2 linked regions of the Arthrobacter crystallopoietes genome follow. The protein of the gene in region 1 interacts with the protein of each later gene in a pairwise test. Links are inferred from orthologs where the notes say so. Each region holds a gene or a part of one and is shown in the gene's direction. Other genes may lie near its edges. The genes, in order: ligA and leuS.

Region 1 (9,555 bases):
GCGCAGCCGGCAGCCCCCGCTCAGCAAGCCGCCCCGGCACCGCAGTCCGCGCCGGCAAGCCTGATCGATTCCGTGCCGTGGCTGACACCGTCGGCTTCCGCGCGGGCACGGGCGGCGGAATCAGCCGCGGCTGAAGCTGCCCGCGATCTGCGCCCGGTGAAGCCGGTGGACCGAATAACCGAAGCACCCGAGGGCGACCATGACGGGCAGACCCTGCTGCGCCGCGACCTGCCGAAGGCGCCCAAAACCGCGCCCGCTCCCGTGCCGGATCCGGCACAGCGGCCGGCCACCGGCCCGATGGTGCTGGCCCGCGTCTGCCCGCAGGGGCATGCCAACCCGCCCACCAGTTCCAACTGCAGCATCTGCGCCGCCGGGCTGGCCGACGACGCCAGCCAGGTGCAGCGCCCCATCCTGGGCCGCATGCGGCTTTCCACCGGGGAAGTCATCGAGCTTGACCGCGCGGTGATCGTCGGACGCCAGCCGTCGGCCTCGCGCGTGCAGGGCAACGGCATGCCTCGCCTGGTCCAGGTGCGCAGCGTCAGCGGCGACATTTCGCGCTCCCATCTGGAGGTGCGGCTGGAAGGCTGGCACGTCATGCTGCGCGATCTGAAAGCGACCAACGGCACCATGCTGATCCGCGAAGGCCAGCCGCCGCGACGGCTGGGACAGGGCGAATCTATGATCCTGCTCGACGGCGACATCGCGGACCTGGGCGACGGCATCTCGCTGCGGTTCGAGGACCTGCCGTGAGTTCCAAGCGTCCCCCCGCACCACCGCCCGCGATCGAGGGCTACCGGTACGTCAGCCTGCTCGGTTCCGGTGGCTTTTCCGACGTCTATCTCTACGAACAGGACCGGCCTAAGCGCAAGGTCGCCGTCAAGGTCCTCGTCGCCGACCTGAAGACCGAGGGTGCGCGCCGCCGCTTCGAGTCCGAGGCGAACCTGATGGCGCAGCTGTCCACCCATCCGTTCATCGTGACCATCTACGAGGCGGACATCACCGGGGACGGCCACTCCTACCTGGCCATGGAGTACTGCTCGCGCCCGAGTCTGGACGTGCGCTACCGCAGCGGCCCGCTCGGTGTAGATGAAGTGCTCTCGCTCGGCATCCAGGTGGCCTCCGCGGTGGAAACCGCGCACCGGGCCGGGATTGTGCACCGGGACATCAAGCCGGCCAACATCTTGGTCACGGACTACAACCGGCCCGCGCTGACCGACTTCGGCATCTCCGGCACCACGGACAGCATCGACGACGACGCCGGCATGTCCATCCCGTGGTCCCCGCCCGAAGCGTTCCAGGGCGAGGGTGCCGACGGCATCAAGATCGACATTTGGGCTCTCGGCGCCACGCTCTACACCCTGCTGGCCGGCCGTTCGCCCTTCGTCCGGCCCGGCGGGGACAATTCGCAGCGCGAACTGATGAACCGGATCGCCACGTCACCGGTCCCGCCGTTGCGCCGCGCCGACGTGCCCGAATCCCTCGAACAGGCGCTGGCCACGGCCATGGCGAAGGCGCCGTCCTCGAGGTTTCCGACGGCCCACGCCTTCGCGCTGGCGCTGCAGCGGATCCAGGCGGAGCTGAACCTTTCGGTCACACCGTTCGAAGTGCTGGAGGAGGCCCATCCCGGGGATGAACCGCCGCAGGACGACGGCGGGGAAGCCACCCGGGTGCGCCAGGTGGTCTCGATCGATCCGAACGCGACGACCAATTCGCCCACGGTTTTCCGCCCGCGCTTCCCCGAGCGCACCAACACCGCGCAGCAGCCCGATGACCGGACGGTCCTGCGAGCAGCGCACAGCGGGACGGAGCCGACTACCGGCTGGGTTCCGTCGCCGCCGGCTGGCGCGGAAAACACTGCGTACGACGGCGAATCCGCCACCCAGCCCACCGCCGGCTTTGGTGACACTCACTACGAAGGCGGGGACACCGCCGTCGTACCTCGGCGCCGCAAGAATCTGGTCGGGATTATCGGCGGCGCCGCCGCTGTGGTTGTCCTGGCCGTGGCAGCCGTGCTGGTGGTCACTGCGCCGGAACCGGAAGCGGCCGAATCGCAGCCGCCGGTCAGCCAGCCGCCGGCGAACGCCATCGAGGGCCTGTCCGGAAACGTGGTGCCGCCGGAAGAACTGGCGGGCAAGGTGGACGGGGACGATGCCGTCTTCACCTGGACCAATCCGGACAAGCGCGACGGCGACCTGTTCATCTGGACCCCGGTGACCGCGCTGGGCAAGGGCGAGCCGCAGCGGACGCCGGATCCCGGCGTGAGCATCCCGGTGGCCGAGAACGACCGGACCTGCATCGAGGTGGTGGTGTTGCGGGCCAACGGAAAGTCATCGGATCCGGTCCGCGGCTGCGCCGACTAACCTAGAAGCAAACAACATCGTGCCCACGGCCGGCTCAGCGGCTGTTAAACGTTGCACGATCTGCACGATCAAAACGAGCGACCATAGGGGGACCAGCAGTGGCCGAAGTCAGCATCGAGTTCTGCGGTGAATGGTACGACGCCGGGGACGACGACGTATTCAGGATCGGCCGCGAAGGCGACCTGGAAATCGACGACAATCCGTATCTCCACCGGAAGTTCCTGGAGATCTGCCGGTACGAGAACATCTGGTGGCTGGCCAATGTCGGCTCGATGATCTCGGCGACGATCGCGGACACCAGCGGGGGCATGCAGGCCTGGCTGGCGCCGGGGGCGCGGATTCCCATGGTCTTCAGCCAGACCAACGTGGTCTTTACGGCCGGACCGACTACCTATGAGCTCTCGGTGCACGTCAAGACACCGTCCTTCCGGCAGGAAGCCCGGGACCACGACGCGGTGGGGGAGACGACCATCGGCCCGGTGATCTTCACGGATTCGCAGAAGGCACTCATTCTGGCCCTGGCCGAGCCCATGCTCAAGCGGGACGGTACCGGCCTGAGCTCCATCCCCTCCTCCTCGCAGGCCGCTGCCCGGCTGGGGTGGCCGATGACCAAGTTCAACCGCAAGCTGGACAACGTTTGCGACAAGCTGGACCGGGTGGGCGTGGCCGGGCTCCGGGGCGGCGGCGGAAAGGCGGCCACGAACCGGCGCGCGCGGCTGGTGGAACACGCGGTCACCTCGCATCTGGTGACCGCTGCGGACCTGCCGCTGCTGGAGACCCAGCGGGATCCCGAAGACTGACCCGCTTGTCGCGGTGGATCCCGGCCATGGGCCATGCTTTAGGGCAAGATAGTTCCGTGAGCAAAGTGGAAGTGCAGGCCAATGAAATCCCCAGTGACGCCCTCCGGGACGAGTACGAGCAGCTGACGGAGGACGTCCGGCGCTACCGCTACGCGTACTACAACGAGGACGCCCCGCTGGTCTCCGACGCCGAGTTCGACCGGCTCTACCGGCGGCTGGAGGAAATCGAAGCGCTGCACCCGGAGATGGTGGCCAACGATTCGCCCACCCAGGAAGTCGGCGGCGAAGTGTCCGCAGCCTTCACTCCGGTGCAGCACCTGCAGCGGATGTACTCGCTGGAGGACGTGTTCTCCCTCGATGAGCTTCAGGTGTGGATTGACCGGGCGTCGTCGTCGGTCGAAAAGCTGGGCCGCGCGCAGGACCTGAAGTGGTTGACCGAGGTCAAGATCGACGGCCTTGCCGTGAACCTGCTCTACCGCGAGGGCGAACTGGTCCGGGCCGCCACCCGCGGCGACGGCCACACCGGGGAGGACATCACCCACAACGCGCTGACCCTCAAGGACATCCCGCGCCGCCTCAAGGGCAAGAACCTGCCGGCCGAAGTGGAGATCCGGGGCGAGGTCTTTATCCCCTCCAAGGCGTTCCTGGAGCTGAACGAGAAGATGGTGGAGGCCGGCAAGGCGCCCTTCGCCAACCCGCGCAACGCCGCCGCGGGATCCTTGCGGCAGAAGGACCCGGCCCTGACCGCGCAGCGGCCGCTGAGCATGTTTGTCCACGGCATCGGCGCGCGCGAGGGCCTGTCCGCGGGCAGCCAGTCGGAGACCTACACGCTGCTGCAGGAATGGGGCCTGCCCACCAGCCCCTACTTCAAGGTGCTGGACAGCTACCAGGAGGTGCTGGAATTCATCCAGCATTTCGGCGACCACCGGCATGACCTGCTGCACGAGATCGACGGCATTGTCGTCAAGGTCGACAATTTCGGGCTGCAGCGGGGCCTGGGCCACACGTCGCGGGTGCCGCGCTGGGCCGTGGCCTACAAGTATCCGCCGGAGGAAGTGCACACCAAGCTGCTGGACATCCAGGTCAACGTGGGCCGCACCGGCCGGGTCACGCCGTACGGGGTGATGGAACCGGTGAAGGTGGCAGGTTCCACCGTCGAGATGGCAACCCTGCACAACCAGGACGTGGTGAAGGCGAAGGGCGTGCTGATCGGCGACACCGTGGTGCTGCGCAAGGCCGGGGACGTGATTCCGGAAATCGTGGGACCGGTGGTGGCGCTGCGGGACGGCTCCGAACGCGAATTCGTGATGCCCACCGAATGCCCGTCCTGCGGCACGCCGCTGGCGCCGGCCAAGGAAGGCGACGTGGACATCCGCTGCCCCAACGCGCGGTCATGTCCCTCCCAGTTGCGTGAACGCGTGTTCCATCTGGCCGGGCGCGGCGCGTTCGATATCGAGGCGCTCGGCTGGGAAGCGGCGATCGCCCTCACCCAGCCGGCCGAACCGGAGCAGCCGCCGCTGACCACCGAGGCCAACGTCTTCGACCTCACCCCGGAGATGCTGGCGGACGTGAAGATCGCCCGCGAGAAGAAGTCCAAGGGCGTGGCCACCGGCGAGATCGAACTAGTGCCCTACTTCTACACGAAGGGGACGCCCAAGAAGCCCTCAGAGCCGAGCGCCAATACGCGCAAGCTTTTCACCGAGTTGGAGAAGGCCAAAGGCCAGCCGCTGTGGCGGGTCCTCGTGGCCTTGTCCATCCGGCACGTGGGACCCACCGCCTCCCGCGCGCTGGCGACGGCATTCGGGTCCATGGACGCCATCCGGGCGGCATCGGAAGAGCAGCTCGCGGACGTCGACGGCGTCGGACCGATCATCGCCCGCGCCCTCATCGAGTGGTTCGAGGTGGACTGGCACCGCGAGATCGTAGACACCTGGGCAAAGGCCGGCGTGCGGATGGCCGACGAGGTGGACGAGAGCAAACCCCGCACGCTGGAGGGGCTGACCATCGTGGTGACCGGCTCGCTGGAAAACTTCAGCCGGGACGAGGCCAAGGAAGCTATCATCAGCCGCGGCGGCAAGGCCTCCGGCTCCGTGTCGAAGAAGACGGACTACGTGGTCGCGGGGGAAAGCGCCGGGTCCAAACTGGACAAGGCCGAGCAGCTGGGCCTGCACGTGCTCGACGAGGGAGGCTTCGTCAAGCTGCTGGAAAACGGTCCGGATACAGTCGTGGCCGGTCCGGCAGAAACCAGCCCGGCAGGAACCGGCGCAGGGGATGCCGACGCGGCCGAGTCCGGTCCGGAAGGTGCCGGCGAAAGCTGAAGCAACGCGGAGACTGAAGCGACGTGCAAACTGAAGCAATGCGCAGGCTGAGCCGAAAGGAAGGGCGACATGGATCGTGACGGTCAGCCGGATACGCCGGTCAGCTGGCAGGCCATCATGGCCGCGCTGGCAAGTTCCAGGTTGCGCGAGCTCTATGCCGCCTTCGTCCTGGGCCAGCAGCCTGCCCTCTCGGCCAAGGAACGGCAAAAGCTGCTGGACAGTTCCTTGCTGAACGACGACGGCGGACGGCTTGTGGTGAACGAGCACGCCTTCAAGGCGGCGCTGGCCGGTGCCCGCCGTCCCGAGCCCGAAGGCGCGGAGCGCTTCCTCCTGGCGGGCCGGATCGAGGGGCTGCCCAAGCGGGCGACGGACCGCCTGAAGCTGTTCGAGTTCCTGATCCCGCAGATCATCGGCCCTGATGCGACGCTGACGGAGAAGCAGCTGAATGCGAAGCTCGCAGCTTTCACCGATGACGTGCCCCTGCTCCGGCGCGCCCTGGTGGACTACGGCTATCTGGACCGGGAGCGTGACGGCAGCGCCTACCACCGCGCCCGCTGACAGCGCCCGCTGACACCGTCCAGCCATTGAGCGGGCGGAAGCCGGATGGCACGATGGAAGGGTGAGCGGGCATGAATGAGTTTTTTGCCGACTTTCCCTGGTGGTGGGCCATCTGGATCGGAGTCGCGGTCTTCTCCGGTGCGGGCAAGAAAATGTCGCACGTGAAGAAACGCCACCGCCGGAAAAACGAACGCCGGCGCGTCGAAGCGCGGGCGGAGGCCGAACAACGCCGGCAGGCCAAAGCCTGGGAGGCGCAGCGCCTCAGCGACATCGAAGCCCTGATGGCGGACCATGACCGGGTCAACGCCCGCTGGCTGGAATACGAGCTGGACGTCGCCAAGCTGATCGACCACCCGATGATGTCCGACGTGCGCGAGCCCCTGACGGTGGACTTCCTGCGCGCCAAGCGGGTGGCCGACGCGCTGCGGCCCGGCAGCGCCGCCGAAATCACCACCGACGCGCGGCTGCTGGAATACCGCGACGCCGTCCGCGCCTTCGAGCTGGCTTTCGAGATCGCTGAACGCGAGGCCCGGCGGATCAAGGACCAGCACTTCAGTGGACCCGAACGCCAGCGGCTCATGACCGCCCGAAGGCTGCTGACGCTCGCCGTCGACGAGGCGGCCACGGGAGCCGAACGCCAGCTAGCCTACCTGCGGGCCCGCAAGGAGTTGGACGGCCTGCTCGCCCTGCCCGAGGAAGCCATCGCCGCGCTGGAGCAACGCATTGCCCCGCAGCTGGCCCCGCGGGCACAGTGGCCTGAACCACTCCGGTAGCCGGCCACAGCGCGCGGTGAGGCAGAATTGATAGGCGGCCGCCGCCGTCGTACTTCCAATTGACCCTTGAGGACTGCATTACCTGATGAGCATTACCATCCGCCCGGCCACCGCAGCCGATTACGACGACGTTGCCCGGATCACGCGGGAGGCCTACGTCCACGGCGGGCACATTGCCGAGGGCGACGGCTACCTGGACATGCTCGGTGATGTTGCCCACCGCGCCCGGCACGCCGTCGTCTGGGTCGCCGAGCTGGACGGCAAGGTCGCTGGGTCCGTGGCGCTGACCTTCGAGGGGCAGGAGTACTCCGATATTGCGCGGGCCGGGGAGCTGGAGTTCCGCATGCTGGCGGTGGATCCGGCGATCCAGCGCGCCGGGATCGGCCGGGCCATGGTGGAGGCCATCGTCGAGTACGCCCGCACCGTGGAGGGCATCCACGCGGTCAGCCTCACCAGTATCGAAAATATGACCAACGCGCACCGGCTGTATGAATCGCTGGGCTTCGAGCGGATCCGCGAGCGGGACTGGAAGCACGAGGACACCGGGCTGTTCGTGTTCGTCAAGACACTGGAATCCTGAGCACCGGGCCAAGAAGTAGACTGTTTCTAGAAAACCCAATCCATTCGCGTAGGAGACTCATGTCTGAGATCAATCGTGAGGCCGTGGCGCATCTGGCGCGGCTGGCCCACATTGAGATGACCGCAGGAGAGCTGGACAAGATGGCCGGCGAACTCGACGTCATCGTTGACTCGATCAAATCCGTCCAGGAAGCGGCCGGCCCCGATGTGCCTGCCACTTCGCACCCCATCCCGCTGGCCAACGTGTTCCGTGAGGACGTTGTCGGCGAGACCCTGACCCAGGAGCAAGCGCTCTCCGGTGCACCGGATTCGGCCGACGGCCGCTTCAAGGTCCCCGCCATTCTGGACGAGGAGTAAAGACATGAGTGAACTGACCCGACACAGCGCTGCCCGGCTGGCGGAAATGCTGGCCGCCAAGGAAGTCACCTCCGTGGAGGTCACCCAGGCGCACCTGGACCGCATCGCCGAGGTGGACGGCAACATCAACGCCTTCCTGCACGTCAACACCGAGGAAGCGCTGACCGTTGCCGCGGACGTGGACAAGGCCCGCGCCGCCGGCGAGGACCTGCCGGCGCTGGCCGGCGTGCCCATCGCCATCAAGGACCTGATCGTCACCGTCGGCCAGCCCACCACGGCCGGCTCGAAGATGCTCGAGGGCTGGATGAGCCCGTACGACGCCACGGTGATTAAGAAGATCCGCGCCGCCCGGATGCCGATGCTGGGCAAGACCAACCTGGACGAGTTCGCGATGGGTTCCTCCACCGAGCACTCCGCGTACGGCCCCACCCGCAACCCGTGGGACCTGAGCCGCATTCCCGGCGGGTCCGGCGGTGGCTCCGCGGCCGCCGTCGCTGCGTTCGAGGCGCCGCTGGCGCTGGGCACAGACACCGGCGGCTCCATCCGGCAGCCCGCCGCGGTCACCGGTTCCGTAGGCGTGAAGCCGACGTACGGCGGGGTTTCCCGCTACGGCGCCATCGCCATGGCCTCCTCGCTGGACCAGATCGGCCCGGTTTCGCGTACGGTGCTGGACTCGGCGCTGCTGCACGAGGTCATCGGCGGCCACGACCCGCATGACTCCACCTCGCTGACCGATCCGGTGGGCTCGCTGGTCGAGGCCGCGAAGACCGGAAACGTTGCCGGCATGAAGATCGGCGTCATCAAAGAACTGCAGGGCGAAGGCTACGACGAGGGCGTGCTGGCACGCTTCCACGAGTCGCTGGAGCTGCTGCGCGACGCCGGCGCCGAGATCGTCGAGGTCTCCTGCCCGAACTTCAAGTACGCCCTGGGCGCGTACTACCTGATCATGCCCTCGGAGGCTTCCTCCAACCTGGCAAAGTACGACGGCGTCCGGTTCGGTCACCGGGTACTGCCGGCCGAGAGCCCGCTCACCATCGAGCGCGTCATGGGCGCCACCCGTGCCGCCGGTTTCGGCGACGAGGTCAAGCGCCGCATCATCCTGGGTACCTACGCGCTGTCCGCCGGCTACTACGACGCCTACTACGGCTCGGCGCAGAAGGTCCGCACGCTGATCCAGCGCGACTTCGACGCCGCGTTCGCGCAGGCCGACGTGCTGATCTCCCCGACCTCCCCGGTGCCGGCGTTCAAGCTGGGGGAGAAGCTGAACGATCCGCTGGCCATGTACCTGAACGACGTTGCCACCATTCCGGCGAACCTGGCCGGCATCCCGGGCATCTCCATTCCGGGCGGCCTGGCCGACGGCCTGCCGGTGGGCATCCAGTTCCTGGCGCCCGCCCGCGAGGACGCCCGCCTGTACCGCGCCGGCCACGTGCTGGAAACCTTGCTTGAGGAAAAGTGGGGCGGCCCGCTGCTGTCCCAGGCCCCCGACCTTCGCCAGTTCAGCGGCGCCGAAACCACTTCAGGAGCCAAATAATGTCTGCTGTCACGGAAGAGATCCTGTCCTTCGAAGAGGCCATGGAGAAGTACGATCCGGTGCTCGGTTTCGAGGTCCATGTGGAGCTCAACACCAAGACCAAGATGTTCTCCTCGGCACCCAACGTGTTCGGCGATGAGCCCAACACCGCCATCACCCCGGTGGACCTGGGCCTGCCCGGCGTGCTGCCGGTGGTCAACAAGGCCGCCGTGGAGTCCTCCATCAAGATCGGCCTGGCCCTGGGCTGCAAGATCGCCCCGTCCTGCACCTTTGCCC
Region 2 (7,791 bases), 650 kb from region 1 along the record:
TTGCCGAACTGCGGTCGAACTGGGCCGAGGACCGCCGCTGGAAACCGCAGCTGGACTCCTCCGAGCGGGACCGGCAGCTGCGGTTATGGAAGAAGGCGGTAACCCGCACTTTTGACTGGGTGGATGAGGACGTGCGCTGAACCTGATCCGGCCGGGCGGTGCCAAGGGAAGCCTCCGGCTGATCTGCGGTAAAGTAATTCCATGTCCGCACTTCTGCTTAGCTAGCCGCACCTACGGAACACTTCCGTAACGTGCGGCCGCCCCTCCCGTGTCGAGGGGCTTTTGTGTGTCTAAGCGGCAACCACCGGGAGTGCGCCGTAGCAACCAAGAGGACGAGGACAAGTCAACGTGAGTACGCAGTCTGGTACCGAACCGAACGAGTACAGTTTTTCCGCCATGGAGGCCAAATGGCCTGCCGTCTGGGAAGAGCTCGGCGTCTTCAAGGCCGTTGACGACGGCTCGAAGGAACGCCGTTACGTGCTGGATATGTTCCCCTATCCCTCGGGTGACCTTCACATGGGCCACGCCGAGGCGTTCGCCATGGGCGACGTCGTCGCGCGCTACCTGCGGCTGAAGGGCTACGACGTCCTGCACCCGATCGGCTGGGATTCCTTCGGCCTGCCGGCGGAAAATGCGGCTATCAAGCGCAACGCGCACCCCTCCGAATGGACGTACGCCAACATCGAGACACAGGCGGCCTCCTTCAAGCGCTACGCCATCAGCGCCGACTGGTCCCGGCGGCTGCACACTTCCGACGCGGACTACTACCGCTGGACGCAGTGGCTGTTCCTGCGGTTCTACGAGCGCGGATTGGCCTACCGGAAGAACTCGCCGGTCAACTGGTGCCCGAAGGACCTGACGGTGCTGGCCAACGAACAGGTTGTCAACGGTGCCTGTGAACGATGCGGTACGCCGGTCACCAAGAAGAGCCTGAACCAGTGGTACTTCAAGATCACGGAGTACGCCGACCGGCTGCTGGATGACATGGACGAGCTGAAGGGCCATTGGCCTGAGCGTGTGCTGGCCATGCAGCGCAACTGGATCGGCCGGTCCGAAGGTGCCCACGTCAACTTCAAGATCGAGCCCGCGGACGGCCGGGATGCCAAGGACGTCACCGTCTTCACGACCCGCCCGGACACGTTGCACGGCGCGACGTTCTTCGTCGTTGCCGCGGATGCCCATCTGGCCCTGGACCTTGTCACGCCCGAACAGCACGATGCGCTGATGGACTACCGCGAAAAGGTCAAGGCTCTCTCCGATATCGAACGCCAGTCCACCGACCGGGAGAAGACCGGCGTCTTCCTCGGCCGTTATGCCATCAACCCCTTGAACGGCGAGAAACTGCCGGTCTGGGCGGCCGACTACGTGCTGGCGGACTACGGCACCGGTGCGATCATGGCTGTTCCCGCACATGACCAGCGCGACCTGGACTTCGCCAAGACCTTCGACCTGCCCGTGCGGGCGGTTCTGGACACCGGTGAGGAAGATCCCGCGGTCAGCGGGACCGCCACCACGGGCGAAGGCAGCCTGATCAACTCGGGCGAGCTTAACGGCCTGTCCAAGGAAGAGGGCATTGCCAAGGCCATCGACATTGTCGAGGCGGCGGGCACCGGCGAGAAGACGGTCAACTACCGGCTCCGCGATTGGCTGCTCAGCCGCCAGCGCTTCTGGGGCGCGCCCATCCCCATCATCCACTGCGCCGAATGCGGCGAAGTTCCGGTTCCGGACAACCAGCTTCCGGTGCGGCTGCCCGAAGACCTGCGCGGCGAAGCACTCTCACCCAAGGGCACATCGCCCCTGGCCGCCGCCGCGGACTGGGTCAATGTTGACTGCCCGAACTGCGGACGCGCCGCCACCCGGGATACGGACACCATGGATACCTTCGTGGATTCCTCCTGGTACTACCTTCGCTTCGCGTCGCCGGACTACACCGAAGGGCCCTTCGACGTCGAAGCGGTCAACAAGTGGCTGCCGGTCGGACAGTACGTGGGCGGCGTCGAGCACGCCATCCTGCACCTGCTGTACAGCCGGTTCTTCACCAAGGTGCTCAAGGATCTCGGGCTGGTGGACTTTGACGAGCCGTTCAGCTCCCTGCTGAACCAGGGCCAGGTCCTCAACGGCGGCAAGGCCATGAGCAAGTCTCTGGGCAACGGTGTGGACCTCGGCGAACAGCTCGATAAGTTCGGTGTCGACGCCATCCGCCTGACCATGATTTTCGCCTCACCGCCGGAGGACGACGTCGACTGGGCCGACGTTTCCCCGTCGGGTTCGGCTAAATTCCTGGCCCGTGCTTGGCGGTTGGGCCAGGACGTGACTTCCCCCGTCGGCGCCGATCCGGCCGACGGCGACCGCGCGCTGCGCTCGGTGACCCACCGGACCATCGCCGACGCCGCCGAACTGCTGGACAACCATAAGTTCAATGTGGTCATCGCCCGCCTCATGGAGCTGGTCAATGCCACCCGCAAGGCGATCGACAGCGGTGTCGGCGGCGCCGATCCCGCCGTCCGGGAAGCTACGGAAGCGGTTGCCATTGTGCTGAGCCTCTTCGCTCCGTACACGGCAGAGGACCTCTGGGCAGCGCTCGGGCACGAGCCCTCGGTTGCAGCAGCCAGCTGGCCGGCGGTCGACGAGCAGCTGCTGGTCCAGGCCACGGTTACCGCCGTCGTCCAGGTCCAGGGCAAAGTCCGGGACCGGCTGGAAGTTGCCCCTGACATCAGCGAAGAGGAGCTCAAGGCCAAGGCCTTGGCATCGGAACAGGTGGTCAAAACGCTCGACGGACGCAGCGTCCGCACGGTCATCGTCCGGGCACCCAAACTGGTCAATATCGTCCCGGCCTAAGGACGGCTGACAATGTCATGGCTTGAGGAGCTGGTGCAGCGGTCACGGCAACTGCTGCACCAGGCTGGCCGCAAGCCGGACGAGGCGTCCGGAGGGCCCCGCGTCGCCGTCGTGACGGATTCGGCAGCCTCGCTGCCGGTGGAGTGGGCAGCCGAACCGGAAACCGCGGACTGGCTGCGGATCGTCCCGATGCCGGTGATGATTTCCGGCCAGATCTATGGCGAGGGCGTGGACGATGTCCCCGCCGTGCTGACCATCGGGCTGGCTGAAGGCAAGGAAGTCAAGACCTCCAGGCCGTCGCCAGGCCTCTTCACCCGGACCTACGAGGAACTGCAGCGGCAGGGCTTCGACGCTATTGTCTCCATCCACCTCTCGGGATCCCTGTCCGGTACCGTGGAAGCCGCGGCGCTGGCTGCGGCAGAGGTCGATATCCCGGTGGAGATCGTCGACACCCGGTCGGTGGCGATGGCGGAGGGCTTTGCCGTTGTCGCCGCGGTGCTGGCGGCGCAGGACGGTGCGGAGGTATCCGCGGTGGCGGAACGGGCCCGGGAAGCGGCGGCAGCGGCCGACGTCCTCTTCTATGTTCCCAGTCTGGACCAGCTGCGCCGGGGCGGGCGGATCAATCCGGCCGCCGGGTTCTTCGGGTCGCTGCTGGCCATCAAACCCATTCTCACCATCCGCGACGGTGCCATCGCGGAGGTGGAAAAAATCCGGACCGCTTCCAAGGCGCTGGTCCGGATGCAGCAGCTGGTGGTCCGGCGAATCGAGGAACTCGAGTATTCACCACAACTGGCTGTCCATTATTTTGGCAATGAGGCAGAGGCCAGGTCGCTGGCCGAAGAGCTCAGTCCCCATGTCGGTGATGAAATCCTGGTCACCGCAGTACCGTCGGTGCTGGCCGCGCATGCCGGACTGGGTGTCCTTGCCGTCGTCATAGGACCCGCCATGCCCGAGCCGGTGTCCTGATCTCCACAGTGTGGGCCGGGACGCTCCTGTCCACAAGGTGCAGGAGCGTCCTGCCCGGCCGGTGATTTCCTCCATAGCGTAGTCCCATGGGCCGCCACCGCTGGGGAACAGCCGCCACAGAAGCCAGCCACGGCCTCAAAATATCTGCCCGGCGCCCGCGTCTGCGGGTGGCACTTGGCGCAGCGCTGATTGCTGCAGGCCTGGCCTTCGGCTACGCTTTGGTGCTGCTCCTGACGGCAGATACGCACAGAGAAGAGAGCGATGTACTGCTCTCTCTACCCGTCACGAGTTCCGCACCGGTGGCCGGACCGAGTGGAGAAGGGCAGGGCGCGGAGCAGGCCGCCGAGCCATTGCCCTCGGCCGCGGCAAACGAGGAAGCTGATTCTGCAGGGGCGGCGGCCGATCCAGGGAACGCAGCGCAGATCATTGTCCATGTCGCTGGCGCCGTCGGGCGTCCGGGGATTGTCCGCCTACCGGCGTCGGCGCGGGTATTTGAAGCACTGGAAGCCGCGGGAGGTGCCAGCGAGGACGCCGAACTGGCATCCCTGAACCTGGCTGCGCCGCTCACGGATGGTCAACAGGTCTTCGTTTCCTCCCCCGAGCACCAGTCCGCCTCCGGCAGCAACGGGACCGCAGGGGGTCCCGAGGGCGGTGCCGTTGGAGCAGAAGACCAGCCCGCAGCCAAGATCAATCTCAACACCGCCTCGCTGGAAGAACTTGAGACGCTGCCCCGGGTCGGGCCCGTTCTGGCTCAACGGATCATCGACTTCCGCGAGCAGCATGGAAGCTTCGGCCGGCCCGAAGACCTGGATGCAGTGCCGGGCATCGGCGAAGTCATGCTCGCAAGCCTCGTGGACTTGGTCACCGTATGAGCCCGGCACCGCCCTGGCAGCACTATGCGCGGGCCGCACGCGAAATGGCTGGCGAAACGGTCAAGGAGGCCACCAGCGACGCAGGCCCCACACGAAAACGAAGCTTGAAAGCGTGGTTGTTCCGGGGAGAGGCTGCAAGTGGTGCCGCCGCGGCTAAAGGACTGCGACCGGGAGTTGGAGAAAACGGCCCCAGCGCGGTCCGGCTCGATCTAAGATTAGCCGCTGCGGCGGCAACCTGCTGGCTGGTGTCGCTTATTTTGCTGCGGCTACCGGCCGCCGTGGCCTTGACCTGCGCAGGCGTGGGCTTGGGCACGGTGACAGTTCTCCTGCTGGCCGGGCTACGCCGACGTCGGCGGAAGTCTCTGCCGGCGGTCAGTGGCACACTGTTCCTGCTGGTATGCATTGCCGGGTTGCTGGCACTGGTCATCGGCGTCAAACAAACGGAACGGGTCAGCGGGCCGATTGGGCCCGCCATCGAGGCCGGAGCGTACGTCACAGCCGAACTAACGGCCCTCTCGGACGCCTCGCGCTCGACGAAGCCGTCGATGTTCGGCTCCGGTCCACGGTATCTCGTCACCGCCGAAATCACCGAGGCATCCCATGGGGGACGGAAATTCGAGGCTGCAACTCCGGTGCTTGTCATCGGTAACCAGACATGGCAGACAGTCCGCTACGGGGATCGTTTGCACGCCGCTGGAACCCTGGCACCGATGGAACCAGGGTCGTCGGAAACTGCCATGCTGAGTGCCTCAACGGCCCCCGCTGTGACATCGACGCCGGCGGCTGCTGAGGCGGTCAACACGCTCCGGAGCTTATTCGTCGAACACACCCGGAGTCTGCCGCCGGATGCGCGCGGACTGCTGCCAGGAATGGTGTTCGGCGACAGAGAACAGCAGACCGACGATTTGGAGGAGGCCATGCGCCGTACCGGCCTGACGCATCTCATGGCGGTCAGTGGAGCAAACTGCAGTTACCTGCTTGGATTCGTCTACCTGCTGGCGACAGCCTGCAGAGCACCCCGCTGGCTCAGTTCAGCACTGGGCATCGTTGCGCTGGCCGGATTTGTGCTGCTGGTGCGACCAGAGCCGAGCGTCCTGCGAGCCGCCGTCATGGGAGCGATAGGCGTGGCTGCACTGGTGTCTGGCCGGCGTCGGGCCTCGCTGTCCTTTCTCGCTCTGGCCGTCATCGTCCTCCTGCTGGCGAATCCATGGCTGGCCGGCGAATACAGTTTCATTCTCTCGGTGCTGGCTACCTTGGGGCTGGTGCTGCTCGGCAGCACATGCTCGCGATGGCTGCAATACTTCATGCCGAAGCTGCTCGCCGATGCGATGGCGATTCCGCTGGCTGCCCAGCTGTTCTGCACACCCGTCCTTGTCCAGCTCCAACCGGAATTGGCCATGTTCTCAATACCGGCCAACATCCTCGCGGCCCCGGTGGTTCCCTTCGTCACCATCGGCGGCATGGTTTCCCTCGCGCTGCTCCCATGGGCGCCACTACCCGGCGGCTGGCTCGTCCACGCGACCGGCTTTCTCACCCTCTGGGTCGCGCAGATCGCCCGGACCTTCTCCGGACTGCCACTGGCCACTCTTCCGTGGCTTGGCGGACCGGCCGGAGCGGTCCTGGCCGCCGCTTCCGCCGTCGGTCTTCTCGCCCTTTTGTGGCTGGCTGCGCAGGGTCGGGACGGTATTTCCTCTCTGTGGTTCAGGGTCGAGCAGGCGACCGGCCACGGCCGTGGCTCCGACCGGCGGTACACCCCTGAACTGCCTGCGTCCGCAAACCACGGGACCCGTGTAGACACGGACCAGGAGGCCAGCCCGGGGAGGGTAACCAGGCGGCTTGCGGTAGCGCGATGGACCGGGAAACAGCGGGTGGGGGCTGCGTTTTGCTCGGCCGCCGTCGTCGGTGGGTTGTTGGGCTGGCTGGTCTCCAGCACGGGCGCGGCCCCGCTGCCGGACCGCTGGGATGCTGTGGTCTGCAACGTCGGCCAAGGAGACGGGCTGGTGATCCGCACAGGTACAGGACAGGCCATGATCATTGATGCCGGTCCTGAACCAGGCGCCATGGATTCATGTCTGGATTCGCTCGGAGTGGAGAGCGTCGGGCTTTTGGTTCTCACGCATATGCACCTGGACCATTACGGTGGCCTGGACGGCGTGCTGGACGGACGTAAGGTGGCCCGGGTAATCGTAGGAAGTTCGAAGAAGGAGTTGCCCGACCTGGTCGAGGACACACTGGCCGAACACGGATTGGATTCTGAGCTTGGCGAGGCTGGGCAGTCCGGCAGGACGGGCAGCGCTTCGTGGCAAATTCTCTGGCCGACGGCTGCACGGAGCGGTGCTTCGGAGAATGATTCGAGTATTGTCATGCTGGTCACAGTCCCTGGCGCCGACGGCGGGGTTCTGCGGATACTGCTGACCGGCGATCTGGAAGAGGAGGCTGCGGCAGATCTGCTCCGGGGCTTGGCTCTTGAGCCGGGCAGCGTGGACATCCTCAAGATCAGCCATCATGGCGCCCGAAACGGTGGGACAGCGATCCTGGACCAGGTGCAGCCGAGAGCGGCGGTCATTTCCGTCGGCAGTGACAATGACTATGGCCATCCTGCGCCCGAGATTCTCTCGGCGCTGGAGCGGCTCCGGATACCCGTTTTCCGGACGGATCAAATCGGTACCATCGTCGTCGATCTCGCCGACGGCAGCCTGGCCGTGCGCCCGGCGGAATGAGCGGATTCCGGCTTGGGAAAATCGGCTGCCCGTGACAATGTTGACTCTGATACTAGGAGGACCTGACCTGTGAATCCACCCCCGGCCCGTCCGGCCGCAGGCAGCAAGACTGCCGGCCGAACTGTTTCCTGGCGCGAAGTTGAACCGGCTCCGGTCGTACTCATCAGTGGGCCGGAAGAATATCTGGCACACCGGGCCAGAGACCGTATTCGTTCGCTGACCCGGGGAATACACCCGGACGTCGAACTCACCACGCTGGAAGCCGCATCCTATGCGTCCGGCCAATTGACTATGATTGCCAGCCCCAGCCTCTTCGGCGAGTCAAAGCTCGTTGAAGTGGACGGAGTTGCGCAGATGAACGACGAATTTCTGGCCGACGCCTTGGTATATCTGCA

Evidence for each region.
Region 2: the proteins of ligA (region 1) and leuS interact in binary tests that used the Escherichia coli proteins (3 or more experiments, as listed by UniProt). The link is inferred for Arthrobacter crystallopoietes from one-to-one orthologs.

What each region holds. Positions count from the first base shown.
Region 1 is NZ_CP018863.1:3,469,122-3,478,676, forward strand. The notes cover bases 2,849-5,847. They hold ligA (NAD-dependent DNA ligase LigA), read left to right. Parts: upstream 2,849-3,216; coding sequence 3,217-5,478; downstream 5,479-5,847. Other genes in these bases: AC20117_RS16075 (hypothetical protein), read left to right, coding at 2,849-3,160; AC20117_RS16085 (DUF2087 domain-containing protein), read left to right, coding at 5,548-5,847. Also shown: AC20117_RS16065 (FHA domain-containing protein), read left to right, coding at 1-750; AC20117_RS16070 (serine/threonine-protein kinase), read left to right, coding at 747-2,360; more of AC20117_RS16075, read left to right, coding at 2,459-2,848; more of AC20117_RS16085, read left to right, coding at 5,848-6,036; AC20117_RS16090 (hypothetical protein), read left to right, coding at 6,108-6,809; AC20117_RS16095 (GNAT family N-acetyltransferase), read left to right, coding at 6,895-7,389; Asp-tRNA(Asn)/Glu-tRNA(Gln) amidotransferase subunit GatC, read left to right, coding at 7,449-7,745; Asp-tRNA(Asn)/Glu-tRNA(Gln) amidotransferase subunit GatA, read left to right, coding at 7,750-9,279; Asp-tRNA(Asn)/Glu-tRNA(Gln) amidotransferase subunit GatB, read left to right, coding at 9,279-9,555. UniProt on the Escherichia coli protein: DNA ligase that catalyzes the formation of phosphodiester linkages between 5'-phosphoryl and 3'-hydroxyl groups in double-stranded DNA using NAD as a coenzyme and as the energy source for the reaction.
Region 2 is NZ_CP018863.1:4,117,182-4,124,972, reverse strand. The notes cover bases 1-3,117. They hold leuS (leucine--tRNA ligase), read left to right. Parts: upstream 1-396; coding sequence 397-2,838; downstream 2,839-3,117. Other genes in these bases: AC20117_RS18970 (DegV family protein), read left to right, coding at 2,851-3,117; glpK (glycerol kinase GlpK), read left to right, coding at 1-140. Outside these bases: more of AC20117_RS18970, read left to right, coding at 3,118-3,804; AC20117_RS18965 (ComEA family DNA-binding protein), read left to right, coding at 3,891-4,676; AC20117_RS18960 (ComEC/Rec2 family competence protein), read left to right, coding at 4,922-7,396; holA (DNA polymerase III subunit delta), read left to right, coding at 7,466-7,791.